Regions from separate parts of the Allohahella marinimesophila genome, predicted to be linked through region 2. Evidence: predicted binding sites of a transcription regulator. Region 2 holds the regulator's gene; each other region holds the start of a gene.
What was found. Region 2 encodes LexA, which represses DNA repair genes until DNA is damaged. Its sites were predicted from a motif close to TACTGTNTANNTANACAGTA; they were not measured.
Positions count from the first base shown of each region.

Region 1: a site for LexA is predicted at 4,512-4,531, ahead of ABD735_RS18670 (DNA adenine methylase). Genes of this name have one in related genera too.
Region 3: a site for LexA is predicted at 2,808-2,827, ahead of imuA (translesion DNA synthesis-associated protein ImuA). Genes of this name have one in related genera too.

Region 1 is NZ_BAABBO010000021.1:47,036-57,445, forward strand. It holds gene ABD735_RS18655 (AAA family ATPase) at 1-351, opposite strand, end outside; gene ABD735_RS18660 (hypothetical protein) at 332-931, opposite strand; gene ABD735_RS18665 (Eco57I restriction-modification methylase domain-containing protein) at 924-3,158, opposite strand; gene ABD735_RS18670 (DNA adenine methylase) at 3,155-4,249, opposite strand; gene ABD735_RS18675 (TM0106 family RecB-like putative nuclease) at 4,662-8,063, opposite strand; gene ABD735_RS18680 (class I SAM-dependent methyltransferase) at 8,480-9,082, shown strand; gene ABD735_RS18685 (hypothetical protein) at 9,563-9,745, opposite strand; gene ABD735_RS18690 (DEAD/DEAH box helicase family protein) at 9,782-10,144, shown strand; gene ABD735_RS18695 (hypothetical protein) at 10,141-10,410, opposite strand, start outside.
Region 2 is NZ_BAABBO010000024.1:916-11,325, forward strand. It holds gene ABD735_RS19685 (DUF1329 domain-containing protein) at 1-564, opposite strand, end outside; gene ABD735_RS19690 (DUF6586 family protein) at 729-1,235, shown strand; gene ABD735_RS19695 (hypothetical protein) at 1,278-1,670, shown strand; gene lexA (transcriptional repressor LexA) at 1,704-2,306, opposite strand; gene ABD735_RS19705 (DUF2788 domain-containing protein) at 2,465-2,674, shown strand; gene ABD735_RS19710 (BatD family protein) at 2,692-4,524, opposite strand; gene ABD735_RS19715 (VWA domain-containing protein) at 4,556-6,604, opposite strand; gene ABD735_RS19720 (vWA domain-containing protein) at 6,601-7,701, opposite strand; gene ABD735_RS19725 (DUF4381 domain-containing protein) at 7,694-8,236, opposite strand; gene ABD735_RS19730 (DUF58 domain-containing protein) at 8,240-9,226, opposite strand; gene ABD735_RS19735 (AAA family ATPase) at 9,223-10,251, opposite strand.
Region 3 is NZ_BAABBO010000001.1:866,269-876,678, reverse strand. It holds gene tolQ (protein TolQ) at 1-391, opposite strand, end outside; gene ABD735_RS03920 (YbgC/FadM family acyl-CoA thioesterase) at 462-890, opposite strand; gene ruvB (Holliday junction branch migration DNA helicase RuvB) at 887-1,951, opposite strand; gene ruvA (Holliday junction branch migration protein RuvA) at 1,966-2,661, opposite strand; gene imuA (translesion DNA synthesis-associated protein ImuA) at 2,850-3,689, shown strand; gene ABD735_RS03900 (Y-family DNA polymerase) at 3,695-5,149, shown strand; gene ABD735_RS03895 (error-prone DNA polymerase) at 5,146-8,343, shown strand; gene ABD735_RS03890 (SDR family NAD(P)-dependent oxidoreductase) at 8,362-9,135, opposite strand; gene ABD735_RS03885 (NADP-dependent oxidoreductase) at 9,147-10,148, opposite strand; gene ABD735_RS03880 (crotonase/enoyl-CoA hydratase family protein) at 10,224-10,410, opposite strand, start outside.

The sequences.
Region 1 (10,410 bases), on a different contig from region 2:
GGCTCCTGCTTGCTTGTTAACTGCCGGAGTAATGCCCGAGACAAAGTCACGGTACTTGGAGTTTTGGTGAAAGACCGTCCGAAAGACTTTGCGATCCGTCTTGCTGGCGCCAGGGAACTGCTGGCTCAAAGAATCGGGGACTTTCTTGGCCGGCGGAATAGGAATGAGATTGTTGGGGTCATGCTTCGGCACCGCATTCGACTGTTGCCCAGGTGGACTCAAGAATGCGAGTGCAACCTCTGCCAACAGTTTTGACTTGCCTGCACCTGGCGGTCCCGAAACTAATACGTTCCTGGATCGCGCCAGAAGCCTCAATGCTTGCTTGCAAGCGTCAGATACATTGTTTGCCATTGCAAAATCTCTTGTAATTTGAAAGGTCGATAAAACCCATGGCAGCAACCTTCTTGGCACGCTTGGCATCCAGGCATTCAAGAAGCGGCTTACTGACAGACTCATCCCAAGCGTCCGGGGTACGCAAAGACGCCTCCTCGACAAAATGCGGCCAAACAGATCCGTCGTACCGCTGGATCAGGAGCAGCAGAACCCGATTGCCTGCACTAGCTTTCGGGATAGGGCGGACCTGAAAACATGCATACTTATGGACTTGGGCAATCCGAAACTCGCTGCGTTTCAAGTAGGGGGGCTTCAACAAGGCGGTCTCCTGCTGATGCCTACCGCTCTGGTCAATCCAGTTGAAGAGGCCCTTGAACTGCGCGTTTCCAGCCTTGTTTTTCGTCTGCTCAGTCTCAGGAAAGAGCTGCTTCAACGTGTCCTTTACTTGATCAACTGATCCGAAGCGAAGATCCCTTGCGCCCCCACCCGCTTTGGCATCAGCATTCGATTTAGCTAGGAATTTTTTGCGATCCCCATCCAGGATTTCTTTGAATACAAGCCTTGCGACTTGTTGGCTTGCAGCCTCAGCTTCAGCCATAGTTTTTATCCCCCACACCTTCTTCGATTTCTTCGCCTCCAAGGGCGAGTTCTGAGGGCACGTAAGCCATAGCCCCCAATGCACGTGCCTCCATCGCACGGTGCGACCAAACTTTAGCCTGGCTTCCAGTGCGCTTTGCCATTGCAGCCAAAGCACTATCTCTGGTAATTGTGGACTTGGCCTCACCAGGCAATCCCACCTGACCCCGATCCAAGAGCGGGAAGTCTTGGAGCACCAACTCCATGTCCTTTAAATCGAGCCCATACGCCACGGCCACTTCCGCATCAATCTCCCCACGAAGCTGCGCCATGCGCTCGTAGGTTTCACGAGTAGCGCCCGCACTGTCGAGTGTGCGCAGTTCACGTGCAGCACTCGCCATCCTCTTCCATGGCAAGCCGTCTTTGGTGAGTTTCGGCATGGGAACACTTTGCAGCAGGAAGTAATTCACCGTCGTTGTGAGCACGCGCCGAAGCATCCAGTCAAAGGCAAAACTGTTTGCGATGGATACCCACACCAGCAGACGTTCTTCCGATGGGTCCTCAGGGAAAAGAATAGTGGGCACCTTATTGCCACAGACTATCCCAGCAGGAATTAGCGAGGCCATGAGCGAGCGCTCATTGGTCTGACCCGCAATGTCGCAAAAGCCCACACGTAGTAAGTCCGCACGGTGCCGGTTAGCACTGGGCATGTCGGAGGCCCGAATCCAAAATTGGGGGGCAAGGCGTGAGCCTCCGACGGCATAGGCCTCCCACAACGCACTGCGACCAGTGCCAGAGACGTGCCCTTTTACACCAAAGCGATGTGCCTGCACCATTCGACCTTCTGCCAGTGGCAGAGCACCAGGCGTGGCACGACCCAGAAACTTAGGTCGCTCCTTAGTCATATCAACTTCACGACAAAACTTCGGGGTCCAGCCATTACCAGGCTCTACCCACGAAACACCTGCTTCTCCAATCTTGGAGAAAAGCTTCCACTCAGACACGCTACGAACCTCGGGCAGGCTCAAGTCGCCCCGTACACCCGCAAGTGCTGCACGCTCAATGGTGGCAGTTCCCGTAATCTCCAAGCCCGTAGGGGTGCCCCGCTCATGCATAAGGGTGATGGGCTCGTGCTTGCTCTTTTTAGAGCCAGCCTTCGTGAGAGCCACGGCCAGGAACTTAAAGCGTGTGTCGATGGCAAAGAACCGTGCACGGTTATCGATGATGGATATAGACACGCTCTGGCTCGCATCAAAAATTTTCTGCCGCATAGCGCGGGTACCTTGCGAGCGAATGAGCCCACCAGGGTTTAGTGCAGCCACCACACCCTGCTCTTTACAGAGCTCCAAGAAAAGGTCAGTGAAAGCGATGTAGAGGTCTGGCTCTCCCTTGCCCAAATCGGGATAGCGAGCCAACAGGCGCCGAGAGTAGTTTGCTACCTCATCGCGCTGCTGGGCAAACCGAACCTCATCAAGCCCATTAATTTGGGCCCCGTAGTGGCGCTTGGTGCCTGAGGACTTCAAGAATTCATGCCGTGAGAGCTTGACCTTTTCCCATGGTGGGTTGCCAATTACCCCATCAAAGCCCTCAGGAGCCATGGTAGCCCAAACCTTACGGTCTGCCATCAAGCTATCGCCACAGTACCAACGTGCACGCATAGCTTTAAGAGTTGATACATCATCAGTGAACGAAGCAAGTGCAAGCAGTGCCGCACGCAAGGAGTTGCCAGAAAGATCCGCTGCATATACACCGTGAGCCAACCAATACGCGGTCTTGGCCCGATTCATCCCACAGACTGCGTGAGTCAGCGCTGCTAGCAAAATTCCTGCGCCGCAGGCTGGATCAATCACCTTACTCCTGTATGAAAGCTTGGGGGCGGCGAGCTTCGCCAGTCGTGTGGCCAAGCGAAAGTCCGTATGGTAGGCGCCCGTGCTTTTTCGATCCTGCTCATGCAACGCCTCACGCGCCAGGACACTCAGCGCCAAAGCGGGCTGAATCGGTGAACGCTCGATGGCACGTGCCACAGGTGCCGCAAATTCCAAAAGCTCTGCTGTCGGGCTCTTGCTTCTGACCCCAAAAGTCTCGTGAAACGCCGCCAGGTCAAACCCACCGAAAAGCGCTGACACTGCCTCCAAAACTTGAAGCCGAAGCTCAAAGCAGGCAGGACCACGACCTCTACCAATAGCCTTTGTGAGAGCTACTTCTGCTGCGGCCAGATACTCGGCTTCAACGGGGCGAGGTGCGCTCATACATAGCTCTCCACAGGGAGGGGCTTATTGTTTTGAACAGCCTTGGGCTGAGCTTTGCACAACCGTACCGTAGGCCGCTCCACCACCACCAAAAACTCGCTCACGTCAGACGCAGTATTACTAGCCACCTTATTGGGCCGGTACCGGCCAATGGCTCCTAAAGGATGCATCGTGGACGTGCCGATCTTCGAGAGCTCAGACTTAATATCTTGCATGCAGATGTGCCCTTCACTGCTGTACGAGAGCAACACCTTTTGGGCCTTCAAACCATGCACTAGGCGTGAGAGCGTTTGCAGAGCACGGGTCTTGTAGCAAAAATCTGAAGCCAAGTTTTTCCAAGGACGAAGCCCTGCAACCCCCTTCACCTCGGGCTCATCACCCAGAGCTACCGTTTCAAGGATGTGGTAATAGCTCGCGTACTGGCGCTTAGTGTATGGTGGGTCCAAATACACCAAGTCATGCGCCGCATTAGGCACGTCGAACACATCACCCACAGTGGCTTCAACATGCACGCCTCTCTTTTTGAGATCACGGCAGCGCATAGCGATTTTGTCTTGCGATTGGCTTGTCCACTTGGAGAGGAAGCAGCCAAAAGTACCCGCGATGTTGGCCACTCTATTTAAAGCGCCAAAGAGGTCTGCGATGAGCAAGCGCTCTTCTATCTCATCAATAGTGCCAGCCCCCGCCCATTCGCCAATCATCTCCCGCATAGCATCGATTCGTGCTGCATTGTCTTGGGTGAAGTAGCGTCGCTCAAGGCCACAAGTGTCCACCGATGCAGGGCTGTACTCACGCCACATAAAGCCATGCTTGGGCTTGGCAGCATTGAGCGTGGCGATGGCATTGGTGTAGCCACCCAGCCTCCTAAAAGCCGCTTGATCAGCACTGATTAACCGTGCCCCTGCGGAAATCACCGCAGAGTGCAGACTGTCGTTGATACGCACGTTCCATCCCAAGTCAGCAGCACCCTCAGCCACCACCCCCGTGCCACAGAAAGCGTCCACGAAGAAGGCGCCCTGTCGAGGGCGCCCCATGTAGGTTGTTATCTGATTGATGAGCCTAGACTTCGAACCAATGTAGCGAAAGGTCATGCTGCTCCCACGTGCATCTTACGGTTTGAACGCGCCCGCTTGAAAGGCGGGGAATTATTTTTTTGGCCCTCAGGGGCGATTCCATTACGTTCGTAGCACTCACAAAGCAGCACTTCAAGCATCTTAACCGTATTGCGCTGATCGTGATCTTCGACCTCCTTTAAGACCTTCTTGAAGGTTGGAAGGATTCGCAGGTTCAAAGTGTCACTTTTCGCATCAGTGAATCGCATGTGATTGTGCCCCTCAAGTGTTTGTGCAACTGCATTGTACATACATCCAGCAGTTTTTCCTCGTCGCGATTCAGAAAAATGCCAACATCCTCATTCCTGAGCTCCGTAATGTAGATTAACTGGAAATCTCATCGAATTCATGACTCTAATTCCGGGGGAAGTCAGCAAAAATACCATTAATATCATTTACATATAACTTCATACCACTGTGCAGTCCGTAACCTATAGAATAAACTATATAAATTAATGTCTGCCAGATTGGTCGGGCAGCCCTCTAGAAGACTTGAAGAAGCCACCACCATTACCAAAGCTTGCGCCCGTGAGACCGCAACATTCAGCCGATTCCTCTTTAGCAGGAATCGGACACCTTTTGAACTCTCTGCGGCCACACTCGCTGCCATTGAGACGATAACAACTGGCGCCTCCTGTCCCTGGAACTTGTCGACAGTGCCAATACGTGCAGAGGGACCGAGCGCCTTTTTCAACTCGTTCACCTGATAGTTGAACGGTGCGACGATCAGGATATCCTCTACTTTAAGCGGGTGGATCTGACCCTGCTTGTCGCGCCACTGGCTTGATAGCAGTTGCGGCACAAGCTCCGTGATCATACTGACTTCTTCGAAACTTGCCTGCTTGTTACCTGAGTGGTCTAGGCTAATGTACTGGATACCAGTCCGACGCTGGAGTAGCCCTCCTTTACCAGCTTCAAACAAGATTTCTTGGCGATCACAGGCAGGATCATTGTTGAGACGGGATTCGTAAATAGCTTCACTAATGAAGGCATTTACACCCGCGTGCATTCGATAGGTGCGATTGAGAAAGACCCCCATTTCGGGTGGTATGGTGGCGTGATCCTTCAGAATGTAGTCGAGTATCGACAACCCGCTATCACCGGGGTGGGTTCCTTCAACTGGCTGGGGCAACTGCATTTGATCGCCCAGACACACAATGTTCTTGGCCTGAGCGCTCATGGCCACGAAATTTGCTATTGAAACTTGGCCAGCCTCGTCGATAAACAGATAATCCACCCGCGCGCCTTGTCGGGCAAATCCCCACGCAGTGGCCCCAACCACGCGGCCTGGACCGACCGCTTCGTCGATATCTGAACTCGCCTCCAAGCAGATGACGTTGGTGCCCTCAAACTGGGGCTCTGGATCTCGTCTGATCTTACAGAGTGTAAAGCGATCGGACTGTTCCTCCATAAGCGACAGCACGCCGAGCAGTAAGTTGTTGATCGCCTCGTGGCTATTGGACGTGATACCAATAGAATGGCCGCGACGCAAAAGTTCAAGAATGATGTGCTTGGCCGTGTAGGTCTTACCAGTTCCGGGTGGCCCCTGAATGGAAATGTAGCTATTGTTGAGTGCAGCTATGGTTGAAACGATTTTTTCGAGCTTTGCCTGACCGTCCAGTTCATCAATTGCCAGAAGCTCTTCGCTCGAGACATCCGGTTGTAGGCGAAGCAAGAACTCACGTAATGGCTTCGGTAGCTTACTGTGGTTCAAGAAAGCGTCAGCGATTGCCTTGATCGCGTCCTCCAAGGGCTTCGCCGAGACATACTCGTCCGCTATCAAGTCGCAGTTAGCCGGGGGTGAAAATTTGCTTTTGAGAAGAAGTGTTCCGTGTCTAGTATCAAGGTCACAGACCGCTACCGATTTAGGAATGGTCGATAGTACCTTGGCGCTAGTAAAGCGACGATTGCGAAACTCCTGCGCAGTATCGTAGCTGTATTCGTAACAGAGATTGCGATCTCTTGGCTTTTGGATAAAGGGGGCTCTGTTTGTGCGCTGGCAACCGGCGAGGCAGTCTGGATCATCATAGAGCTCCGCAAAATCCATCCCCAGTCGCTCGAAATACCGCCACCACATAGGCTTGTTCGCGCGTTTGTGAAACTTGACGAGCCATGCCAGCTGCCCCGCAATGACTCGGTCATCAGCGCTACGCGAATTATCGCTGGCCAGGTCTCGCAACGCATTTTCAAGCAGGTCCTCTTCGGTAAACTCATAGAGCGCAGGTGCTTCAAACTCGGCACCTTGGCTTGCATAGGTAATCCCGTGAGTTCGCTGCTGATCGCGGAGCCAGTCGACGAGTTCCTGCGTTGAATTGCAGTCGTCGATATTGTAATCACGGATATCGCTTAATGTTGAAGAGGTTTCCCAATCGTCGCCATCGGGATTGTCTCGCCACCGGGCATACACGGCAACTGAGTCACCCCCACTTGAAACCTCGGTATCCCTTCCCCCACGGTACAGATGTTCGACGTTCTTGATGGAATACTTCGGCTCCCCGATCAATAGACCTTGACGAACGATCTTGTAGAGGTCGACGAAGACCCCATTTCTAAGTAGCTCATCGATCTCGTTCTCGCCCGCTCCATAGCGACCCATGAGACGTTGGCAGACAGTGACTTCGTAGTGACCATAGTGATAGATATGCATGCCTGGATTTGCGAGCCAGCGCTGATAGGCAAACTTGATGAAGTCTCGGAATGCTGCCTCTTCCTGCTCGTGATCATGGGCCCAGCGCTCCCAGAACAGGCGCTCTCTGCGCTCATCGAAGTAGGCACAACCCCAGAGATACTCCAGTCCTCCTTCAACCAGCGGAAATCCTTCCAGGTCCCAGAAGAGATCGGCATCGTGATGCAGTGGCAACAGCGCTAGGCCGGTGGGGCTTTCGGCATCTACCGCTATCACTTCAAAGCAGGTACTGCCTTTCTCCCGACTTTGTAGCTGTATTCGAGCCTGCTGCTTGAGCTTGTCGAATATTCTGGGATTGAGCTTTGGAATGCTCGACAAGGCAGTCAGCGACAGCGCTTCAAGACTTCCAATACCCGCCGCCTCAAGCTTTTTTATTTGAAGTCTGCTGATGTTAGCTACGAGTGACAGATGATCCTGAGTGTGTCGCAAAGCTTCGACGTAGTTACTCCAATTCCCGTGATCAGCAAAATCGAATGGATCTGGTTGCTGATCGGCATCGAAGGCGGCCTGCTGCTCAAGCAACTCATCCTTTTTGGCGCGGTAGTAGTCCAGGTAGTCACTAACGCGAAACTTGTGCTTCGTCTGGTCACCCAGCACGACGGCCATCGAATTCGGTAAAACGCCCTGTAGTTCTTCGAGCAGCTCTGCGTAGCAGGCCAGCTGGACCACAAAGTAAGGCTTAATGGAGCGCGAGAGCTTTGTGTCCCAGGGTTCGTAGAGATAGTCACCGAAGCGTAATTGGCCCGGCACTCTCACGAGAAAGTCTGCGTAGCCCCGAAAATTGTCACGCATAAGGCAGGCCTGGAATATTAGTTCAGCGCCCGACTCCATGGCATGCAGTGTGTCGGCAAGGCGCGCCTCATCACTCTGCTTTGTGTTTATCTCTACTACAGATTCGTAGTGTAATCGCAACTCATCCAGAAAAGCGGACTCATGCGCCAGCCCTTTATCAGCGAGATAGTCGAGCAGAGCGTCTTGTGGGTCTTCTTCTGGACAAAGTTCGGGTTGCTCAAGCGCCAGTCGGTTCATCCAAGTGATGAAAGGCGAATGCAGGAAGGCCACCACATCGGAGGGACTATATAGGATATGGTTGTTCTGCTTTCTCACTGCAACCTCGGAAAAAATCGAAAGCGCGGATTCCAAAGATCACTTACTCTGGTGGGCGATGCAAGCTGCTACTTGCGAACTACTAGCGGTTCCTAGCAAAAACTCCATCGCCCGCGACCAACGAGACTCGCGTAGCTCAGCTGATGGAGAGAGCGAACCGAGATGCGGAACGTCAATGTCCTGCGTGGGATGCCGCGTTACTTATTCGTGATACCAGGAAAGATCTCAAGGCGGGGCGCAAATTCTGAGGTTGCTCTGACTTTCCGAAGTATCGGGTCATCCAGGAAATCGGCTGAAAGAGACGCCTCTGTGGCTGCTCCAGCGTTCCAAGGACTCGTATCACTTAGGACCTTGGGAAGCTAGAAAAGTGCCACCTGATCGGCGATACTCCTGGCTCACGTGCAGCAGAGTCTCTCATGCCAGATCCGTATAACCAGAAAGCGCAGCAATACTCCGAACAGTATCAACAGCTCAGCTTTGTCTCGGCGCATGCTGCCTGGACGCATCTATTGCCTTCGAGCACTAAGGATAGTCGAGCAATCGACATCGGTGCCGGCAGCGGCCGAGATGCCGCAGGCTTGGCGGCTCTCGGCTGGCACGTACTCGCCATTGAACCCTCAGATGGGCTGAGACGCCTTGGAGAGACTGCAACAGCCAACTTGAATGTCGACTGGCTCAGCGACAAACTCCCGCATTTACCAGTGCTGCACGAATTACACGGTGGCAACTCAGCCAGCCTAATCCTCGTCTCCGCAGTCTGGATGCACCTTACACCAGACGAGCAGACCACTGCTTTACCAGTTTTGACTCAACTCATCGAGCCCAGCGGCCTCCTGGTCATCACCCTACGCCACGGCCCCAGCCCTGACGAACGCGTCTTCTACGAAACCAACAGCGCAGCTCTCCAAGCCCACGGCGAAAGACTCGGCCTCGAAACCGTCCTCCTCACCTCAGACGATGACAAGCTGCAGCGCAATGCCGTATCTTGGGAGACGATCGTTTTTCGCAAGAAGGGGTAGCGTGAGCCGCTAGTTGAGAAGTTCGGGCTGAGTCGGCGCAGCTTGTGAAGAGCGAGCCAAAGCCGGACGAGTACACTGGCAGCTCATCACGGGCCGCCGACAGATCACATTCTCTCCTGGCTTTGCGACGCCATCAATCGCGCCGTTAGAGTCGACATGGCTGTGGCATTTATTCAGCGCGCTGGTCTGGAACTCCTTCGGGACGATCTTCGAAGCGCCCTCACCCGCGACAATGTCAAAGTCCGCATTCTCACCAGAGACTAGTTCGGGATCACCGACCCTCAGGCGCTTCGCGAACTGATGCTTCTGCAGCAATCCGGTGCTGAGGTCAAGGTCTACGAGTGCGCCCTGATACGAGCTTTCACCTGAAGACCTACCTCTTCCTTTATCAGCTCGGGCAAGGCGGCAGCAATGCTGGCTTAACTGATGGATTGCTCGGCGAGGTCTTTGTTGGCTCCAGCGATATCAGCCGGCAAGCGCTCAAAGATGGGCTGGAGTGGAACTCGTATCTGCTATCCCGGGGATGATGGCTTGCTGGCGACTCAGCATCAGTTCAATCAGCTCTTCGCGCATCCTCGTGCCGTATCCCTCACGCATCGCTGGATTGATGAGTATGAACAGCGTAGGCGACCACCCGCCACGTCTGTCGCGCCAGGTAGTCATGAGGTATTGCAGCCGCCAACGCCGACATCGGTATAAGTGGAGGCATTGGCGGCGCTCGATGAGTCACGCCTCCATGGCTATCGTCGAGGTCTGGTCGTATTGGCAACGGGTTTGGGTAAGACCTGGCTGGCGGCCTTCGATGTGAAAGCCTCTCCGACCAAACGCGTGCTGTTCGTCGCGCACCGAGAAGATATCCTGTATCAGGCGGCGACCTTTGTGCGCATTGGTGAAGGCCTGCGGGTTGGCTTCTATAAGGGACAGCAACGGGATGTTGACGTCGATGTGCTGTGTGCGTCCATACAAACCATTGGTCGCTCGGCGCACCTCGAACAGTTCGCGACGACGCACTTCGACTACATCGTGGTGGATGAGTTTCACCATGCGGCCGCACCGAGCTAGCACCAACCCAGCACCGTCTGCTGAATCACTTCACACCGCGCTTCCTGCTGGGGCTGACGGCGATACCCGACTGGACGGATCAGTCCGACATCCTGTCGCTGTGTGATGACAACCTGGTCTTCGAGTGCAATCTGTTTCGCGGCATTCACGAGAACTTGCTCGCGCCGTTTTGCTACCACGACATTTATGACGAGAGCATCGACTACACAGAGTTCCCCTGGCGCTCTTGCAAGTTCGACCCCCGTAAACCCTCCGAAAAAAGCCGT
Region 2 (10,410 bases):
AACATGGTTCCAGACAATTTCTACAGCTTCCTGCGGAATCGGAAAGGGCGAAGTGGTGACAGCCTTGCGAACACCTGTGCCTCGCGGCATCAGCTCTGCCGTCGTGGCGTTCTTCTTCAGCGCATCGTAGACAAACTCCGGGTAGCTGGCCGAACGACGCGTAGGGTAGACGGGCATGGTATAAGTCGGATGCTTCTCGAACATGGCCTTGTGGCCTTTGGAGAGCATCGCCGCGTATTTGTCGACATTGTCAGCAGTGACCACAAAGCGCGTGCCGTCCTCTGCGTAGGGGTCGGCTTCGTGCTCGCCTTCTACATAGTTGGCAGGGGGGCTCGTAATCCCGCCTGTCCATGGAGGAATCACGCCATCTTTCGTCCCGCTCATTTCAGCACCGACTGGCGTCAGCGATGTGCCGAGCTTCTTGGCCTGCTCAGCGGACACCTTGGCCTGAACACCAACACTCGATAGGCAAAGCGCCGTCGCCGACAGCATTGCCAGGACAGCACCTTTACGTAACAGCAGCTTCGGCGAATGCGCACCGGCTTTCAAAGCGATCGAACTCATAGCATGTCCTTTCCGATTCATAGTCTGCACCTGCGAGAGGTGTAATGGCTTATCACAGAGTATAGGCAAAGAAAATCATCTTGCTATGAACGGGCAGCGTGAAGATTTTGATATACTTCAACGCAGGCAGGCTTGGCCGTAGCCCACCAATAGAGGATGTTCAGATGGCAGCACCAACCCTTACAGAGTGGCAATCGTTCATCAGCGCAAATATCTTCGGCGCAGAGCAGATGCAATTGCAGCAGCAAAAGGTCGACTCCCGGGCGCTACAGGACATTCATGAACGTGCCGCCTTGTTGTTTTTGCAGATGGCCTGGACCGGGCTGCTGCAATCGCTCGCCCGCCAGCAGGGTCTTCAGCTTGAGCGGCCCTCTCTCGATGCGCTAGAGCAGGAAATTGGACATGGCACTGCCGAAACGGGCGTATTGCGAAACCTGTTGGCAGAGCGGGATTCATGGCTGACGCTGATGCTCGAGGCTATAGCAGAGGTCAGTAGTGCTCATGCCGGCCAGGGCGCATCGAGAGAAAATGGCGTATCATCAGATGAAGAGGGGGGCGATGGTCTCATCGCCATGGTTGATCTTGGCGCGTCGTCGAGAGATCTCGCACGCTGGTCTGGAAGCCTGCGTGCCCTCGTATATCAACTGGAGAGTTCCAGCCTTGAATGCTGAAAATCAGCCCTCATAATGTGTCTACACATGTAGGAGATGACTATGCCTTCAGCACTATTTGAAATCATTCAGCTGTCGAATGGTAGCTTTGCACTTCAACAGATCGGTTCCTCCGGTGAACCCTTGCTGAAAATTGAATTCAGTGATGAAGCCAAGGCATTTCTGGAGAATCAGGACGCTCAGGTTGCTCGCGCCATGATTGGTGCTGCAATTCGGACCGTGGGGCAAATGCGGAGCTATGAGGTCACAGAGGAAACATTGTCTGCTGCGGACCTCGCCAGCAGCGTAGAAGGGTCAGATATCGATCCTGACGACGACACGGCTGTTCGGCGCGAAGCCTTCCGAAGAAAATTGGCCAGCCAGAAGGGTAGTGCGCAAAAGGATGGCAAATCGGATTATCGTCAGGTGAAGCCAGAGTCCCACTGGCTTCATTGATCTTCCGGCCTCCAGCGGACGCCGGAGGTCTGCCTAGATCGTGGTGCGTAACACGCCGATCACTTCGCCTTCAATTTCTGCGGAGCGGCTCGACAGGTCTATGCGCATTGTTTCGAAATCGCTGTTCGCTGGCTCGAGATAGAGGATATTATTTTCCTGCCGGATAGTCTTTACGGTCACTTCGTCATCAATTCGTACTACACCGATCGAGCCATTGCGAATCTCTGATGTCTTTTTGATGGCGAGAAGATCACCCTCCAGTATGCCCACGTCTTTCATGCTCAAGCCCCGTACGCGTAGCAGGAAATCTGGCAGTTGCGAGAACAGTCCTTTGTGGATATCAATGCGTTGTTCGATATTTTCAGTAGCAAGAATCGGGAATCCGGCAGCGACCGATCCAACAACTGGGACGCCGGGCTCCGGCTCATCGAGCAGTCGGATACCTCTGGAAGCCCCTGGTATCATCTCGATGGCACCTTTGCGGGCAAGCGCCTTGAGATGCTCTTCCGCTGCGTTGGCAGACTTGAAACCAATGATACCTGAGATTTCCGCACGGGTAGGCGGACGACCCTCCTCGAGAATATAAGTGCGGATCAGTTCAAGAATCTGGGCCTGGCGTCTGGTCAATCCTGTCATGAGAGATGTCCGTATACTGGTTATATAATCAATACTGTTAATGTATACACATCTCGCATGCATGTAAATACCTGAATATCAACCGGAAGCGGCCCCAAAGCCACTGGCCGTGCGCCTTGAATCCGTATCAACGCTCCTCATCTGGATCTGGATAACCAATGACCTTTCAGCAATTCGAATCCCTCAGCCTGTACGTTCTGGTTGGAGGGCTCATCATTTTCATGGGCTTCATCGTCTGGGACCTCGCCAAAAAGTCCAAGGCGGGGCGTTTTGGCACAGCGATTCTCTTTATCGCGTTGTTTCTGGGCGTGGTCGGCTTTGTGGTAAAGACCGTCCTAGTGGAGATCTTTAATGTCGGGGCTGGCTGATAGCGCAGACCCAACGCTTAGTCCCGCTGCGGAGCACGTTCACCAGGATAAAGCGACTCCGCCAGGCTTGCTGGCTGGGCATCATCGGCAGATTTGGACAGCCACTCTCCCGTGAAGTTGATGATCCTGACTTGCAGCTCGGCAGCTCTCGAATCGGCCGATCCTGTCGGACTGCCAAAACAGTGCTGCTGGAGGGTGGCAAGCTCGGCCTTGATCTTACCCAGCACCTGTTCACTACGCGCAACATTTGAGCGGCTGGTCTGCTTCTGGAGCCAGCTGGAATACACGCTGGCAAAGCTGCAGGGTGTCATGGCTTCGAACGCTGGTCGCTCCCTGCGCGCCCACTGCTGTTGAACGGATAGGCCTTCACGGGTTCCGGGTGCCTTTTCGTGGGGTGCCTGAAGCGCGCGTTGTCTGTAGTGCCAGGCCAGCCAGCCGAGTCCAAGGCACAATATCGCCAGAATCAGGCTGAGCAGTGGCCAGAACCTGCTGTACTCTCCAGCGGCAGTGGCTTCGCCAGGCGTAGCAGAATCAGGAGCCGTCACAGTCTGTCGCTCGGCGTCAGATTCGGCGCTATCTGATATCGGAGGTGGTGCGAGCGCAGCTTCGCCTGAACCACTTCCGCTCACCTCAAGTACGCGCTCAGGAAGAATGGCGACACGTTGCTCATCGTTCACCACGTCCCACCAGGGGATTCTGATTTCCGGCAATACGAAACGGCCTGGTCGTGTAGCGATCAGCGCATATTCCTGAGTTCGGACCCCGGTGATGCCGGCGGCATGCACTTCCTCGCTCGTTTCGGACTGGCCTGGATAAAGTCGCACCCCATCCGGGGTATCTACGTCGATGGGGGGCAGCGTAGCACTTTCAAGCCCGAGTCCCTGCAAGGTAATCGTCCGGGTAACCGACTCGCCGACCTGCAGCTTCGCGGTATCCGGCTCATAGGACTCCGAGACACTGAACCCCATGGCTGGAAGCCAGGTGCTGCCGCTGAATCTGGCTGGAGGATCCTTGATATCCACCGACACAGGTGGACTAGTCACCGTTTCGTAGTTGCCCCGCCCAAAGCGACGATTGACGAACCGGCCTGAAAACTTCACCGCCGGAATAGTCAGTTCACCACTGTCTTCTGCAAAAACAGCGTATTGTCGCTCCACGACCTCAAACCGTTTCCCCGCGCGCGTCTGGTTGTACTCCTTCTGCTTCTCGAGCTGCCGGAACAGCGCCCCTTTCACATTGGGGTGGGCCAGTTGTCCATCCACGAGTTCATTGCTGTAGAGCAGTTTGACGGTGAGGAGCATCTGCTCGCCAACGTAAGCGCTCTCCTTGTCTATCGTCATTTCGACCATCAGGTCACTGTCGGCCGGGTTCTTCGGCGCATCGCTGACCTTGAGCTCTATCGGATCGGTCGACTCGTCTTCAAGGCTCAGAGCGGGAATGGTGATATCGCCAGCTCGCTTCGGGCTCAGTGTATACGTCCAGGCGACCAGCGAATTGTTCACATTATTCTCAAACTGGACGCGATAGTTCTGCTGGCGATCAAGTATCTCGAAATCTTCTTCGAGCACACTGACTTCTGGGGAATCGATGTCCAGGGTATTGAGGTTGAACAGGCTGATGCCCAGCGAGGCATCGAGCTTGCTCGAAATTGTAAGCTGCACTGTTTCTCCCAGCGCCAGCTCGTTTCGATCCACCGAAGCCGTGAGCCCATCCGCAGCCATTGACGGGCTGCCGATCAGCATCAGACAGGACAGCCACAGCATAAGCAAGCCTCGGTGACGGCGGTTCAGGGCACGGTCTGATGTCGAGTAGCCATGACTGCTGCTGTTTCGATAATGCATTCTGTTCATTTCCCGATTCATTTCGCTGGTTGTCTCCCCGTTACCAGGGGTTGCTGCTTGCTGTGCCAGGTGAGGTCCGGGTTGCTGGTGCACCTGCCTCGTCCTGTCCGGATCCCGGTGCTCGCTGATCATATCGGCTGTCAGGGTTGCGGTATTGGTACAGGAACTTTCGTTGCAGCAACTCCCCGGGATCATCCGGAATCCGGCGTAGCCACTGCTCCTGCTGCTGCTCACTGAGATCATAAGTCGAGGCCTCTGCGCTAGCTGCAGCAGCATCGGGTAATTCCTCGCCGTCTCCACCTGACTGCTCGGCGGCGGCCTGTTTTGATTCGTCCTTGCCAGCCTGATCATCCGCCTGCTGCTGCCCTTCGGCCGGTGTCTGTTCGGTCTCATTGTCCTGCTGACCTGGGTCCTGGCTGGCGCTCTGGTCCCCGGGCTTGCCACCCTTCGATGAGTCCTGTTGTGTCCCGCCATCCTGTCCCTGACCGTCCTCTGAGGGCTCACCATCCGGCTTCTGCTCACCCTGGCCGCCTTCCTGCTCGGAATCCTCCTCGCCATCCTGCTGGTTCTTTTGCTGTTGTTGTTGCTGCTGCTTTTGTTGCTGCTGCTGTTGTTTCAGAAGCTCTTCGATCATGGCCCGATTTTCTCTGGCCACGTTCATGTCAGGGTCGAGTTCGAGGGCGGCATCATACGCGGCTATGGCCAGCTCGAGTTCACCAGCATAGGCGTGGGCGTTACCCTGGTTAAAGCGAGTAACCGGGTCAGGCGCCGCACTGGCAAGGGTTTCGGCAGCGGCACCGAAGGCCTTCATCTGATATTGGGCTGCGCCCCGCCTTGCAGCCTCACTATACAGCGCTGCAGCGGTAGCGAATTCGCCGGCCTGGTAAGCTTCGTCCGCGAGCTGGTCCTGACGCTGCCAGAGGCGTTCCCAGAACGATGGCATATTGGGCTGAACCTGTGCTTCGGTATCCGCTGGATTGTCATTCGTGTCCTCCGCTGCAGCATCAGTCGACGACAGTACCAGCACCGACGATGCCAGCCAGAGGCCGCCTGGCACCAGCAGCATTGGTCCGATGGCTGCGAGCAGAGCGCCGCGCCGGTGAAAGATCAGCCCCAGAATTGCCATGAGCGGCAACAGCCAGAAACCCTGGTCGATCCGCTGCTCTATGGTCTGATCACTGTCGGCCGCTTGGGTGGCAGCGGAAGCAGCGTTCAGCTCAGGCACGAGCCGGCGTAGATCACTGTCGTCGAACCGCGCCTCGGCCACACGATCGACGGACTGTGTCGAGACCAGCTTCTTTGCCGCCGCCAGGTCGGCTCGCGCAATGATGACTTCGCCACCGCGCTTGAGAAAGCCCTGATCCGGCAGGGAGATCGGCCCGCCAGACTCGGTGCCGAACGAGAGTACGGAGACGGCTACGCCTTGAGGCAAATCGGTACGAAGCGAGATCAGCGCCTCGAGATTCTCTGCTTCGATGCTGTCGGTCAGCAGCAGAATCCTGCCGCTTTCGAGTCCCGCCTGCCTGATCAGGTTGCTGGCCTCGAGCAGACCGAGACCGGGATTCGCGCCAGGGTCCGGCATGATGGCAGGATCCAGAGCCGGTAACATGGCTCTGAGCGTCTCGCGGTCGTCGGTCAGTGGTGCCACCACGTGGGCAGAACCTGCAAATACCACCAGGCCGGTCAGGCCATCCTGGCGCAGGGCGAGCAGGTCATAGATCTTCTGTTTCGCTCTGGCCAGGCGACTGGGCGATTGGTCTTCAGCGTACATCGACAATGACAGATCGAGCACCACGACCACAGCATCCTTTTTCTGCACGGCAGGCACTGCCTGCTTGATGAAGCTGGGACCTGCAAGGGCCACGATCATGAGCATCAGCAGCAACTGGGCTGGCCACCAGGGTCTTGTAGTACGCTTTCCAGCGTCCGGCGCCTTGAGCAGGCGTTCAATGACAGCAGCGGGCAGATACCGATGCCACTGTGACACTTCGAAGCGACGGCGTCGCAGCAGGGACAGAAATAATACCGGCAGCAGGCACCAGAGCCAGTTCGGGCGCAGAAACATGAAATCTATACTGGTGTCGATCATACGGCTTTTGCCCTCCGCTGCTTGCGAATCGTCGCGAAGGTCATGCGAAGCCAGGCTGGAACAGGTAACAGCGCAATGAGCAGAAGCAAGCACGCGACGATCAACGCAATCCAGTAGTACTCGGTGACAGGACGGAAGATTCGACCATCCTGTACTACCGGCTCCAGCTGGTTGATGGCCTCGTACACGAGTTCGAGTTCGGAAGTCGATCGGGCACGATAGAATTCCCCACCTGTCGACTGCGCAATATATCGTAACAGACTCTCGTCCAGGTCGGCGGAAGGGTTGTATCGTTGACGACCAAACAGCCCTGCTCGGTAAGCTTCATCTGCACCCAGGCCGATGGTGTAAATTCGCAGGCCTGCTTCTTTGGCGAGTTCGGCAGCCTTGATGGGATCGACTTCACTCCCAAGTTCGGCGCCGTCGGTCAGGAGCACCATGACTCGCGCGTCCGCTGGACGCTCCCGCAAGCGCTTGATGCCCAGCCCAATGGCGTCGCCGATGGCAGTCGCATTGCCGGCGAGGCCGATCTGCGATTCATAGAGCAACTGTTCCACAGTCGCGAGGTCGAAGGTCAGTGGAGCCTGTATATAAGGCTTCGCGCCAAACAGTATCAGCCCCACCCGGTCACCGTCCCGCTGTTTGAGAAAGTCGCTCACCACTTGTTTGAGTGCGGTCAGTCTGTCGGTCTGATAACCACGCAGCACCATATCCGGCTCTTGCATGCTTGGTGAAATGTCTACTGTCAGCATCATGTCCCTGGCCGTTGTGTCCAGCGGTACTGGTTCGCCCTGCCACTGAGGCCGGGTAAGCGCGACGCAAAGCATGCACCAGCTGGCAGCCAGCAGCCAGAGTCGCCAGGGCGGTGTGCGGTGCTGGGCCTGGCCAAATCCACGTGATTCCATCACTTGCCTCACAGCAGCAAACTGGGGCATGACCAGCGCAGGCGCTGCTGAGGTCTCGGCGGCGCTTTGTCCAGAGGGGCCTGAGCCAGCACGGCCTTTCAAGAACTGTAAAACAAAGGGCAGGGGCAGTAACAAGAGCGCCAGTGGCCAGGCAAACTGCAGCGCATCTGACAGCGGCAATATGCTATCCATTGACGATACCCCGTTTCTCTGCCAATCCTGAGCTTCCGGGTGATAGCCGTCGGGCCAGCAGCAGAATGGCTCTGGCGAATGCCTTGTCGCTCGGCCCACCGTCGACGTGCGAAGCGGGCGGGCGGTAACTGGCGCTACCGAGTGGGGCCAGTGCATCGGCCTCTGCAGGCTGTAGCTGGGCTTGTGCACTCAGGTAATTCAGCCAGGCTTGCCCCGTCAGCGTTTTACACTCTGTATGGCCCAGGCTCAGCAGGTGGGCCTTGAGAATTCTGTTGATCGACGTCGCTGCCTCCGAGCCGCGGTCACGAAGCAGTGGCAGTATTTCCTGCCGAAGTCGCTTTTTCTGCCGCTGTAGCCGCAGAGCTGGCTGAAGGTAACGACGATAGCCGATGAACCAGAGCAGTAGTCCGGTGACGATGACAAGCAGCACCAGCATCCACCAGCCAAGGGCTGGCGGCCACCACGACACGGGAGACGGATCGATCAAGGGGTTGAGCGGTAACTGTCTGACCGCTTCTACAAGCTGTTGATTCATTCCTTAACGCGCACCGCTTCGACTGCTAATGCTCCGAAGCACCTCAGCTGGATCCTCAGCCGTGGATATAGGCACCACGATGCATTTGAGGGCTTCGAGCTTGCGAATCTTGGCTTCATGACGTTCCCGTAGTGCTAGGTTGATGTCGTCCAGCGCAGCCTGCCGCTCGGGCAAGGTGAGCCGGTCCCCGGAACTGTTGCAGATTTCAAGCGAAGGGCCTGGCAAAGCCAGTTCAAGAGGGTCATACACAAGAAAGGCGAAAATCTGGTTGTGTCTGCGTAATCTGAACAGTATTTGTTCGCAGCTCAGAGCAGGCCGACTGACAGGCTGATCGGCGACGTGACCATCGGCCGGCAGCTCATCCAGCAGGCCTTCAAAATCGGAAATCAGGAGACACAGCGTACCTGGGCGTGACAGGCGGGTGAGCTCATCCAGGGCGCTGTTGAGACTCGAAGCCGCCACCGTCCTGCTTGACGAGGCCTCGTCACAGAGTCTGGCATTGAACCGATCGATGACGTCAAATATGCGTACCGTCTGACGTTTGTGCTGAGCCGGTTTGACATGTTGATGGCTCACATCATCGAAGACCAGGCCGCCAACACGGTCGTTATTTGCCAGCCCCGCCCAAGTGAGGAGTGCGGAGAGCTCGGCGGCGACGACCGACTTGAATGTCTTGTTGCTGCCGAAATACATATTAGAACGCTGGTCGACGAGGAGCTGCACCGGCTGCTGAGTCTCCTCCTGAAACACCTTGCTGTAGGTGTGCTGGCTACGTGCGCTGACCCGCCAGTCGATATGGCGTATATCGTCCCCCGCCTGATACGGTCGGTGTTCGGCGAAGGTCATGCCACGGCCAAGGAGGTGGCTGCGATGGCTGCCAGTCAGCCCCGGCACTTTCCTCGGATCGAGTTTGAGCGTGAGACTGCGAGCTTCCGGCTGCAGGCCAAGCATGGTCAGCAGATCTATGCGATCACGAAGCTGTGTGCTCAAGGCACAGGCACCACATCGAGCAGGCGGGCGAGAATGGCGTCACGGCTCATCCCTTCGGCTTCAGCGCGGAAGCTTGGAATGATACGGTGCCGGAGCACATCGTGCGCTACCTTGCGAACATCGTCGGGAGAGACATAATCATTACCGGCAAGCCACGCAGCCGCTCTGGCACAGCGATCGATTGCGATCGTCGCACGCGGGCTCGCCCCATAATCCAGCCAGCTGGCAATAGTCTTGTCATACAGTCCAGGGTCGCGGGTCGCCTGGATGATCCGGACAATATAGTGCTCGACATTCTCATTCATGAAGACGTCCAGTACGGCCATGCGTGCCGTAAATATATCTTCATGACTCAACTGCACTTCAGCGTCGCCATTTGCTACTGTCCTTTCGGGCGCTGCTGGTTCTGGCTGAAGCACGCTTGCACTGGCAGGCGCCGTCTGGAGCTGACGGCGCGCCTCGTCACGCGTAAGCTGAAGGATCTGCTGCTCGGACTCGACATTGGGATAGTCAACGATGACATGCAGCAGGAACCGGTCGAGCTGGGCTTCCGGCAGCGGATAAGTGCCTTCCTGTTCGATAGGGTTCTGTGTCGCCATCACCAGGAACACGCCCGGCAGGGGATAGGTCTTGTTGCCGACTGTGACCTGTCGTTCTGCCATGGCCTCCAGCAATGCGCTCTGCACTTTTGCAGGCGCCCGGTTGATTTCGTCAGCCAGAATGAGACTGTGGAAAATTGGGCCGGGCTGGAAGTCGAAACTCTGGGTCTCGGGGCGAAAGATGTCGGAGCCGGTGATGTCGGCTGGCAACAGATCAGGCGTGAACTGAATACGCTGAAAACTGCCACTGATGCAGTTTGACAGTGCTTTGATGGCTCGGGTCTTGGCGAGGCCGGGCGCACCCTCGACGAGCATGTGGCCATCTGCCAGAAGGGCTACGAGCATCTGCTCGACCAAAGCTGGCTGACCGATGATCTGAGTGCGCAGGTATTCCGAAACGTTCTGGAAATGTTGCAGAGAGCTCATTGTTGTTGGTTCTTTTGTTGGTTCAAAGATCAGGCAGCGACTACGGGTACCGTACGCCAGACCGTGCCTGACTGGCCCCACAGTGTCCATGCTTATGCGTATATAAAGAGTTGTCGCTCACAATTGACTGGCAAGTTTGCTATAAATTGTGTGTGGAGC
Region 3 (10,410 bases), on a different contig from region 2:
CCACCGTGGCGAGAAAGGACAGATTCGACTCAAGGCGTTCCATTTCACGGGTGAAGGACACCTTCATCGCGCGCTGGGTGCCCTCCATGACCGCATCAGGATCCACACCGGTCTGCTGACGCAGCCTGGAGAACTCCTTGAAGCCCGAGCGGAAAATCTGTTCCGAGCCAGAGTGCAGGTTTGGCGCAGCATTCACTTCCCTGAACAGCTGGTTCAGATCCATGCCTGACCAGAAGCGTTCCTCGAACTTCTGGGTCACCCGTTTGGCCTGGCGATACACCTGTGCGCGCTGAAAGATGACCACCCACGACAGTATCGATGCCAGCAGCAGTATGATCATGACTATCTGAACCAGGATGCTAGCCTCTGAAACCAGGGACCAGATCGACATTTTATCTTCCACGCAAACGAACCTCTTTCAAATGTTATTCAGGTTATGCTTCAAGCCCATAACAGGGCACTCAATCCTTTCCCAGTGCGGCCGCGAGGGCAGCAGGCATGGCAGTTGGCTTCAGTTTGTCGTGAGTGACGCAGGCGATTTTAATGCGACCACTGACGATGGGTTTGCCAAGCCCTGCCCTTGTTTCGGTGTCAGGCTGACGGAGGTAGACATGCTGACTGAACTCAATATAGCTGCGACCGAGCCTGATAACGTCTGCCGTGACCAATATTTCATCATCCAGGCGCGCGGGCTGATGATATTGCAGCTCGGCACTGTGAACAACGAATATGACCTCTGACCACAAGGTTTCCAATCGTGGAAAGCCCAGAGAACGAATCCGTTCAGTCCGCGCCCGCTCCATGAATTTGAGATAATTGGCATAGAACACGATGCCACCGACATCGGTATCCTCGACATATATTCGTATTGGCCAGGCAAAACTGCTCACGATGCGGGCCTGCCCGATTGTATCTGCTGCTCGTCGTTCTGGGCTTCGACCAGCAATGTCGCTGGCGCCGTCAGCCCGAAATGTCTATAAGCCAGCGCTGTCGCCATCCGGCCTCGCGAGGTCCGCATGAGGAAGCCCTGCTGGATCAGATAGGGCTCGATGACATCTTCCAGCGTGCCCTTGTCTTCGCCAAGTGCAGCCCCGAGGCTATCAAGACCCACCGGCCCGCCTTCGAACTTGTCGATGACCGCCATCACGAGACGGCGATCCATATGATCGAGCCCATGCAGGTCGACCTTGAGCATGTTCAGCGCCTGATCAGCGACCTCGCGGTTGATGCGTCCATCACTGCGAACTTCTGCAAAGTCTCTCACTCGCCGTAGCAGGCGATTGGCAATACGCGGCGTGCCGCGAGCTCGACGGGCAATCTCATGCGCGCCTTCTTCATCGATGCTCACCTGCATCATCTGGCCCGACCTGGATACGATATGACTGAGATCGGCAACGTTGTAGAACTCCAGACGCTGTACGATACCGAATCGATCGCGCAGGGGCGAAGTCAGCAGTCCTGCCCGTGTCGTGGCACCCACCAGAGTGAACGGTGGCAGCTCGAGCTTGATGGAACGGGCCGCAGGCCCCTCCCCGATCATGATATCGAGCTGATAATCTTCCATGGCCGGGTAGAGAATTTCCTCGACGACTGCACTCAGGCGATGAATCTCGTCGATGAAGAGCACATCATGTGGCTCGAGATTGGTCAGCAGCGCAGCCAGATCGCCCGCCTTTTCAAGCACTGGCCCGGAAGTCGTGCGTATGGCGGTGCCCATTTCATTGGCAATGATGTTGGCCAATGTAGTCTTGCCCAGACCCGGCGGACCGAAAATCAGGGTGTGATCGAGCGCCTCGCCACGCTTGCGGGCCGCTTCTATAAAAATTTCGAGCTGCTGCGACACCTGCGGCTGACCGACATAATCGTTCAGCAACTTTGGTCTTATCGCCCTGTCCTGGATCTCTTCCCGTGGCAGTGGCTGTGGCGCAATGAGGCGGTCAGCTTCTATCATATGTCGTCATATTGCTATTTACCTTTCACCATCGAACGCAAGGCCTGTCTGATCAATTCATCTCGCGTCAGCGCATCAGTATAGACTGCGGCAATCATACGGGTGGCTTCTGGCGGCTTGTAACCCAATGCAATCAAAGCCGTTTCGGCTTCGAAGCGAATCTTTGCCGGCGATGACGACTGGGCATCCAGAACATCATCCGCGCCGACCTCTACCAGCGCCCCAATACCCATGCCGCCTGATTCTGACGTGTCAGCATCACCTGTCAACCGTTGACTCGCCTGATCGGGCTTTTGCTGAAAGCTCCAATTGGCCAGCCGGTCGCGCAATTCGATCAACAGACGCTCCGCCGTCTTCTTGCCTATCCCCGGCAAACGGGTAAATGTAGCCAGATCTTCAGCACGCACCAGCGCCACCAGATCCCTTGCCGTCAGGTGCGACAGAATATTCACCGCAAGCTTCGGTCCGATGCCACTGACCTTGAGCAGCACCCGGAACAGATCACGATCCTGCCTGGTGAGAAAACCATACAGCAACTGGGCATCCTCTCGCACCACCAGATGTGTGTACAGGGCGTATTCGACATTGATCGTGGTGAGCTCGAGCGCAGCGGTGAGAGGCACTTCTATTTCATAGCCTACCCCACCAGCATTGAGCAATACATGCGGAGAATCAATTGAGAGCAAGCGACCCTGAATATACCCAATCACACTTTTTCCTCTTTATTCATGGGGTTAGCGATTCATATTAATTATTAATTTAACTTAAGCCCTCTTCAGACTGATCTTTCTGAGCTTTTCAAAACAGCTTTCGGATGCGGCCTGATAGTGATTGCGTGGCACCACATCGCTTCCTATACTGTATAAACAAACAGTAGTTCTGTACAACGGAGATGCACATGTCACTTGAACAGCTCATTGATAGCGGACGGGTCTGGCGCTATGAATCCCGCACATCCGGGCAGAGCTCGTTCCAGACTTCTGAGCCGGCACTGGCATTCTATGACAGTGAGGTTCGCCAGGATGTGACCCATTCGGACAGGCCATTTCAATCAGCCTCCCAACCAGCCCCACAACCAGTTCAGCTTGCTACGGGGTATTCGGTGCTGGACAGGGTGCTCACAGACAAGGGCTGGCCATGCAATGGCGTGACTGAACTCATCTATGCCAACGATGGTATTGGCGAACTTTCGCTGCTGTTGCCGGCGCTGCGTACACTCAGCCGCGGCCAGCGCTGGATCATCTGGATTGCCCCGCCCTTCCAGCTCAACTCTATCGCATTGGCTGCGGAGGATATAGATGTGCACAATCATATCGTGCTCAGCCCCGGCTCCGACCGTGATGTCTGGTGGGCTTGCGAAGAAGCCATCAAGAGTGGGGCCTGCAGTGCCGTACTGGCCTGGCCGGGTCTGTCCGGGGAAAACAGGCGGAGTCAGCAGTCCTCTCAGAAAGCCTATGCCTGTCTGCGCAGGCTGCAGATTGCAGCGGCTCAGCACAAGGTGGCCTGCTTTCTTTACCGGCAGAGCGCACAACCGGCCATGGATCAGGCTGGCAGCCCCAGTTCGCTGCGCCTTCAGCTCAGGCCCGATACAACATCAGGTGCGTTGATGGTTGAAGTGCTCAAACAGCGTGGGCCCCGGCCTCACGAGCAGATGAGTGTAAAGATTCCGAGGCCACAACCTTTCCACTACAGCCGACTGAGCGACCTGAAGCATCTGCTGCAGACCGCCGCCATCTGACTCCCATGCATTGGTTATACCTTCATCTGCCGCATTTATTTGCAGAGCACAGTCTGCCCGAGTTTCGTTCGGAACAGCCGGTTATCGTGGTGACCCAGGATGGTCGCCAGGTCATCGACATCAATCTGGCCGCGCAGCAGGCTGGGCTCGAAGTCGCCATGACCAGCGAAACGGCCTGCTGTCTGTGTCCAGCGGTGCGTGTGGTGAAATACAGTGCAGCCACTGCCTTTCAGGCCCTGCGCCATGTAGCAGTGGCCGCACTGGCAGAGTCGGCCTGGGTGAGCCCGGATGCGCCCGACGGGCTGTATATGGAAGTCGGTTCCATGCGGCGCCTGAAAGGCGACTATGCCGCACAGATCGCCTTTCTCCATGAGTTCTATGCCCAGCTCGGCTATACCGTGCACATCGCCCAGCACAGTCGCGCCAGAGCCGCGCGCATTCTCGCCAGGCAGATTGGGCCTGCCGCGGCTGATCAACCTGATGCCATCATCGAGCTGAGAAACTTGCCGGTGACCGTGCTGTCCCTGTCGGCACCCATGGTGAAACGGCTACACAAGCTGGGTCTCAGGACGCTTGGTGATCTGAAGGCGCTCGATACCGGTGAGCTGAATTATCGCCTTGGGACGAGCCTGGATGAGGTCGACTTCATTTTCGGTCGCCGACAATGGCTACCGGAGCCCTACTATGCGCCGGAAAGCTTCGACTGGTCGCAGTCTTTTGAACATGATATCGAGCAGCAGCAGGCGCTCTTCTTCCCCATCAGTCAGGGCATACGCACCTTCTGCCAGTTTCTGCGACTTCGCTGTCTGAGCGCGCAGCGTCTCATACTGGTGCTGCGCTTCCGTGAGAGCGAGCGCCACCCTGCCCGCAATCTGCAGATCAATCTGGCTGAGGCAGAGAACAGTACTGAAAGCTGGTTATACATGCTGAAGATGACGCTCGAACGCTGTGAGCTGCCCGCGCCTGTCATAGCAGCCTCGTTGCATGCAGGCGGGAGTCATGAGGCTGAACTGATACCGGTCGAACAGAAAGCGGCAGCATTGTGGGAAGCGCCAGCGGACCAGATCCGCGCCCGCCAGACCCGCCTGCTGAATCGTCTGGCCGCCAGACTTGGGGAGCACCGCTTACTGTTTCCGCGCTGCGTGCATGACCCCCGCCCTGAGCGACAGAGTATCTATGCCGGCTCGATTATCCAGGCCACTGAAGCAGCCGCCATTACACAGCTATCCGGCAGGACCAGACCGCTCTGGCTCACACCGGTCACGCCTCTCGCCTTCAGCTCCAAAGCCATGGTGAGCGAATTCCAGATCATTCACGGGCCGGTGCAGATCCACACCGGGTGGTGGGATGACGAAGCTTGCTATCGGAACTACTACATCAGCCGCCTGCCGGGCGGCAGCCTGTGCTGGATTTTCTTCGACAAGCATCAGCAGTGTTTTTCTCAGGGTCTGTTCGCGTGATCGATTTTGCCGAACTGCATTGCCTGAGTAACTACAGCTTTCTTCAGGGCGCATCGCATCCTGAGGAGCTGGTGCTGCAGGCTTTTGAACTTGGCTATCTCGGGCTGGCCATCACTGATGAATGCTCTGTCGCTGGTTCGGTAAAGGCCTGGAAACAGCTGGACCAGCTGAAAGAACAGGCGGCCAGTGAGAACCCGGAAGAGAACCACGCCAAGCGTAAGCTGCAGGCCAGGCTGGATCGTTTTCGTCTTGTTACCGGCAGTGAGTTCCGTCATGGCGGACATCACTTCGTGGTACTGGCGACCACTAAAACTGCTTACGCGGAACTCTGCCGCCTGATTACCCGCTGCCGACGCGAAGCAGAAAAAGGCAGTTATCACTTTCATCCGGAGTGGCTACGTGAAGAAATTCAGACGGGGCTCCTGCTCTGGCTGCCGGGCAATTCATCAGAGCAGACCATCAGTGCGGAACTCATCGCCATCATCAAGTCCTTTGGCGATCGTTGCTGGCTGCTGCTACAGCTACTACTCACGGATCATGATGCGGCGCATAGTGAGCATGTAGCTCAACTCAGCGAACGTTGGCAATTGCCGATCGTCGCCAGCAGCTATCCGCAGATGCATAGTTCCAGGCGAAAGATGCTGCACGATTGCCTGCGGGCCATTGACCTGAACATGTCGGTCAAGGCTGCTCGAGCGACGCTAATGCCTAATGCCCAGAATCATCTGCGGCCACTCAGCCGGTTGGCGGCGATCTATCCGGCGCCAGTGCTACAAGCCAGCATGGACATACTGGCGCGCTGCACCTTCCAGCTCGATGAGATCACCTACCAGTATCCACGGGAAGCTGTGCCCGAAGGGCTCGATCCCAGTACCTATCTTCGCAAACTCACCTTCGAAGGCGCCCAGGAACGCTACCCTGCAGGCATACCAGACAATGTGCTGGCCCTGATCGAGAAAGAGCTGCGCATCATCGCGGAGCTGCGTTACGAATATTACTTCCTCACGATTCACGACATCGTCCGCTATGCCAAAGCGCAGGACATTCTCTGCCAGGGACGTGGCTCTGCAGCGAACTCCGCCGTGTGTTACTGCCTTGGCATTACGGAAGTCGACCCATCCAGAAGCAGCATGCTGTTCGAGCGCTTCATTTCCAAGCGCCGCAACGAGCCACCTGATATCGATGTGGACTTCGATAATTCCCGGCGTGAAGAAGTCATTCAGTATATCTACCGGCGTTACGGCCGGGAACGCTGCGCCATCGCAGCCACAGTGATCAGTTATCGGCCCAAGAGTGCGATTCGTGATCTGGGCAAGGCGCTGGGACTCGAGATGCACCGGCTCGAAAAGGCCATTGCCAACTTTGGCTGGGGCTATCGCAGCAAGGCCAACTGGATCGATGAGGTCTTCAGTAGCGAACTGAGTGATGACAGCAAGACGCTGCGTCTGTTCAAGCGCCTGCTCGATGAATTGCTTGGCTTTCCAAGACATCTATCGCAGCACGTAGGCGGCTTTGTCATCACCGAAGGTCATCTCACAGACCTGGTGCCAATCGAGAACGCCGCCATGGTCGACAGAACGGTCATCCAGTGGGACAAGAATGATCTCGAAGCCCTCCACCTGATGAAAGTCGATGTGCTGGCGCTCGGCATGATGAGCGCGCTGCACAAGTCTTTCGCCATGATCAGCGGACTGACCGGTCGCACCTTCAGAATGAGCGATATTCCACCTGAGGCGGATCCCCGTGTTTTCGACATGCTGTGCCGTGCCGATTCCATAGGCCTGTTCCAGGTGGAGTCGCGTGCGCAGATGAACATGCTGCCCCGCCTGCGCCCGGCCACCTTTTACGATCTGGTGGTGCAGATCGCCCTGGTCAGGCCTGGCCCCATCCATGGCGACATGGTGCACCCCTATCTGCGACGGCGGGCAGGACTGGAAACGGTGGAGATTCCGCTGGAGGAGCTCAAGCCCATACTGGCCCGCACCTATGGCGTGCCGATCTTCCAGGAGCAGGTCATTGCCATGGCCATGATCGGTGCTGGCTTTACCGCAGATGAGGCCGAAGCGCTACGGCGTGCCATGGCGAGCTGGAAGAAGACCGGACACATGAGCGGACTGCGGGAAAAGCTCAAGGAGAATCTGGCCAAACGCGGTGTTCCGGACAGCTTCATCGATCGCATTGGGCGGCAGATCGAGGGCTTTGGCGAGTATGGTTTTCCCGAGTCACATGCCGCGAGTTTTGCACTGCTCGTCTATGCCTCAGCCTGGTTGAAGTGCTACTACCCGCTTGTGTTCTGCTGTGCCCTGCTCAACAGTCATCCCATGGGCTTCTATCAGCCGTGGCAGTTGATTCAGGATGCGAAACGTCATGATGTGCTGGTGTTACCCGTGGATATCAATCGCAGCCAGTGGGATCACACACTCGAGCCAATTTCGGAGCCCTCTGGGAAGGGCGCCAGCCCGGAACAGGATCTGCGACGGGATGCGCGACATGCGCTTCGGTTGGGCTTCAGGCTAGTCAAAGGTATACGGGAAGACAGCGGCCGCGCCATTGTGAGCAACCGCCCCGCGGGCGGTTTCCAGAGCTATGCGGCCGTGGTCAATATCGCCGAAATTCGTCGGGATGAACTCGAGGCGCTGGCCTCGGCCGATGCCTTCAGCTGCTTCGGCGAACATCGCTATCAGCAGCGTTGGCAGGCCGCAGGCCGTGGCCTGTACAAAGACCTGTTTTCAGAGTCGGAGCAGCAACGCAGTCCGGTGATGCCACCGGATCGCCTGCAAAACCTGCTGGAAGATTACGACAGTACATCGGTGCTGCTGAAAGACCACCCGATGGCCTATCTGCGAGACAACAAACAGTTGCACAGGCAGCACACCGCAGAAAGTCTGGCACGGCTGCCGAACAAGAGTCTGGTGATCGTGTCGGGCGTAGTCATCAATCGTCAGCGCCCCAAGACGGCAGCTGGCGTGACTTTTCTAACACTGGAGGATGAAACCGGCAGCATCAACCTGGTGGTCTGGCTGGCCTTGGCGAAGAAGCAGATGAAGGTGTTGGTGCAGTCAAGAATACTGAAGGTGTATGGCAAGGTTGAGCGCGATGTCGATGGACAGGTTGTCCACGTCATCGCGCATCATCTGGAAGATATCAGTGAGCAGATTCATGAGCTGAAGTCGGCTTCCCGAGACTTCCAGTAAGGCTGAAGCGCTGGCCGATCAGGCCAGCAAGCCACCATCGATCGCCCACGCCTGCCCGGTAACGAAACTGCTTTCGTCACTGCACAGCCAGGCCAGCAGATTCGCCGCTTCGACCGGTTCGCCGAGACGGCGCATTGGGTTGGCATTGGTGACTGCTTTCACCTGACGCTCATCCATCATCGACAGCGCCCGTTCAACCATGGGCGTGCGCAGGAAGCTTGGACACACTGCATTGACGCGAATATTCGCCCTGGCATACTCCACGGCCGCCGTACGGGTCAGACCGATGACGCCGAACTTGCTGGCCGAGTAAGGACCAAGCATGGGCGCAGATTGCAGGCCAGCGACCGAAGAGATGTTGATAATATGCCCGCCAGCGGGCGACCCATCAGCACCTTTCGTCTTCAGCATGTGCCGAAGCTCGTGCTGCATGCAGAGGAAAACGCCTTTGAGATTGATATCAATGGTCTTGTCCCAGAGCTCTTCACTACACTCGTGCAGCGGCATGTTCTTGTGCTCGACACCGGCATTATTGATGGCGACGTCAAGCTTGAGGCCACGTTTCTCGATCTCGGCAAACATGCTGGTCACCTGGGCCGAGTCAGACACATCCGCCTGAATGAAGGTCACGTTACCGCCGATCTCCTTCACGAAGGCCTCACCCGCCTCCCGATTGACATCGTTCAGCACGATGGTGGCGCCAAGATCCAGCAAATGTAAGGCCGTCTCGCGGCCAATACCTGAAGCCGCGCCGGTGATCAGCACGGTCTTGCCTTTCAGAGTTGCACTCATGACAGCTTTCCTTAGTGATCGACCTTGAGAACGAGCTTGCCGAAATTCTCGCCCTTGAACAGCATCATCAGCGTTTCGGGAAAGGACTTCAGACCTTCGACGACATGCTCTTTGGCCTTGAGCTTGCCTTCGTGAATCCAGCCGGCCATTTCTTTGGCGGCTTCACCATAATGCGCAGCGTTGTCGAACACGACGATACCTTCCATACGAGCACGGTTGACCAGCAGCGACAGATAGTTCGAAGGACCTTTGACCGGAGTGGTATTGTTGTACTGAGAAATGGCACCACAGATCACGATGCGAGCATGCTTGCGGATACGCGTCAGTACATCATCAAGAATATCGCCACCAACGTTATCGAAATACACATCGACGCCTTTCGGACAAGTGCGCTTCAGGCCATCCTTCACAGATTCGTTCTTGTAATCGATAGCGTCATCGAAACCGAGCTCATTAATGAGGAAATCGCATTTCTCCTTGCCACCGGCAATACCGACCACGCGGCAACCCTTGATCTTGGCAATCTGCCCGACCACACCACCGACCGCGCCAGCAGCACCGGACACCACAACGGTTTCGCCAGCCTGCGGCTTGCCAGTGTTGAGCAGACCAAAGTAGGCGGTCATGCCTGGCATACCCAGTACGCCCAGGAAGCGCTCGAGTGGCGCAAGCGCAGGGTCAACCTTGTGCAAACCACTGCCATCGGAAACAGCATAAGCCTGAACACCCAGGTGACCATAGACGTGATCGCCTTTCTGGAACTTGGGGTGCTTTGACTCAATGACCTCACCAACGGTACCAGCGCGCATGACTTCGCCGATCTGAACCGGCTCGATGTAGGACTTGGCGTCATTCATCCAACCCCGCATGGCAGGATCGAGCGAAATAAACTCGACCTTCACCAGCATCTGGCCATCCTGGATCTCGGGCGTGTCCTTCTCGACATATTCCCAGTTAGAGGCATCCGGCTCACCGGTAGGTCTGCTTGCAAGTAGAAACTGTCTGTTTTTCATGGTCATTCCTTAAGTCACTGTGACTTTCTGATTGTTCGGCTAGCAACTAGCTGAAGGGTGGCGCGTTGAATGTAATCAGCGCCCTTTGAAATTGGCGTCGCGACGCTCCATGAAGGAGGCGATGCCTTCCTGCATGTCTTCACTACGGATGATTGGCACGAGGTCGGCGTACATGTGCTCAAGCGCATCGGCTTCGAGTGTGCGGCGCATAAGTTTTGACGAACGCAGACTACCCTTAACGCCCAGAGGGGCGGCGCTCGCA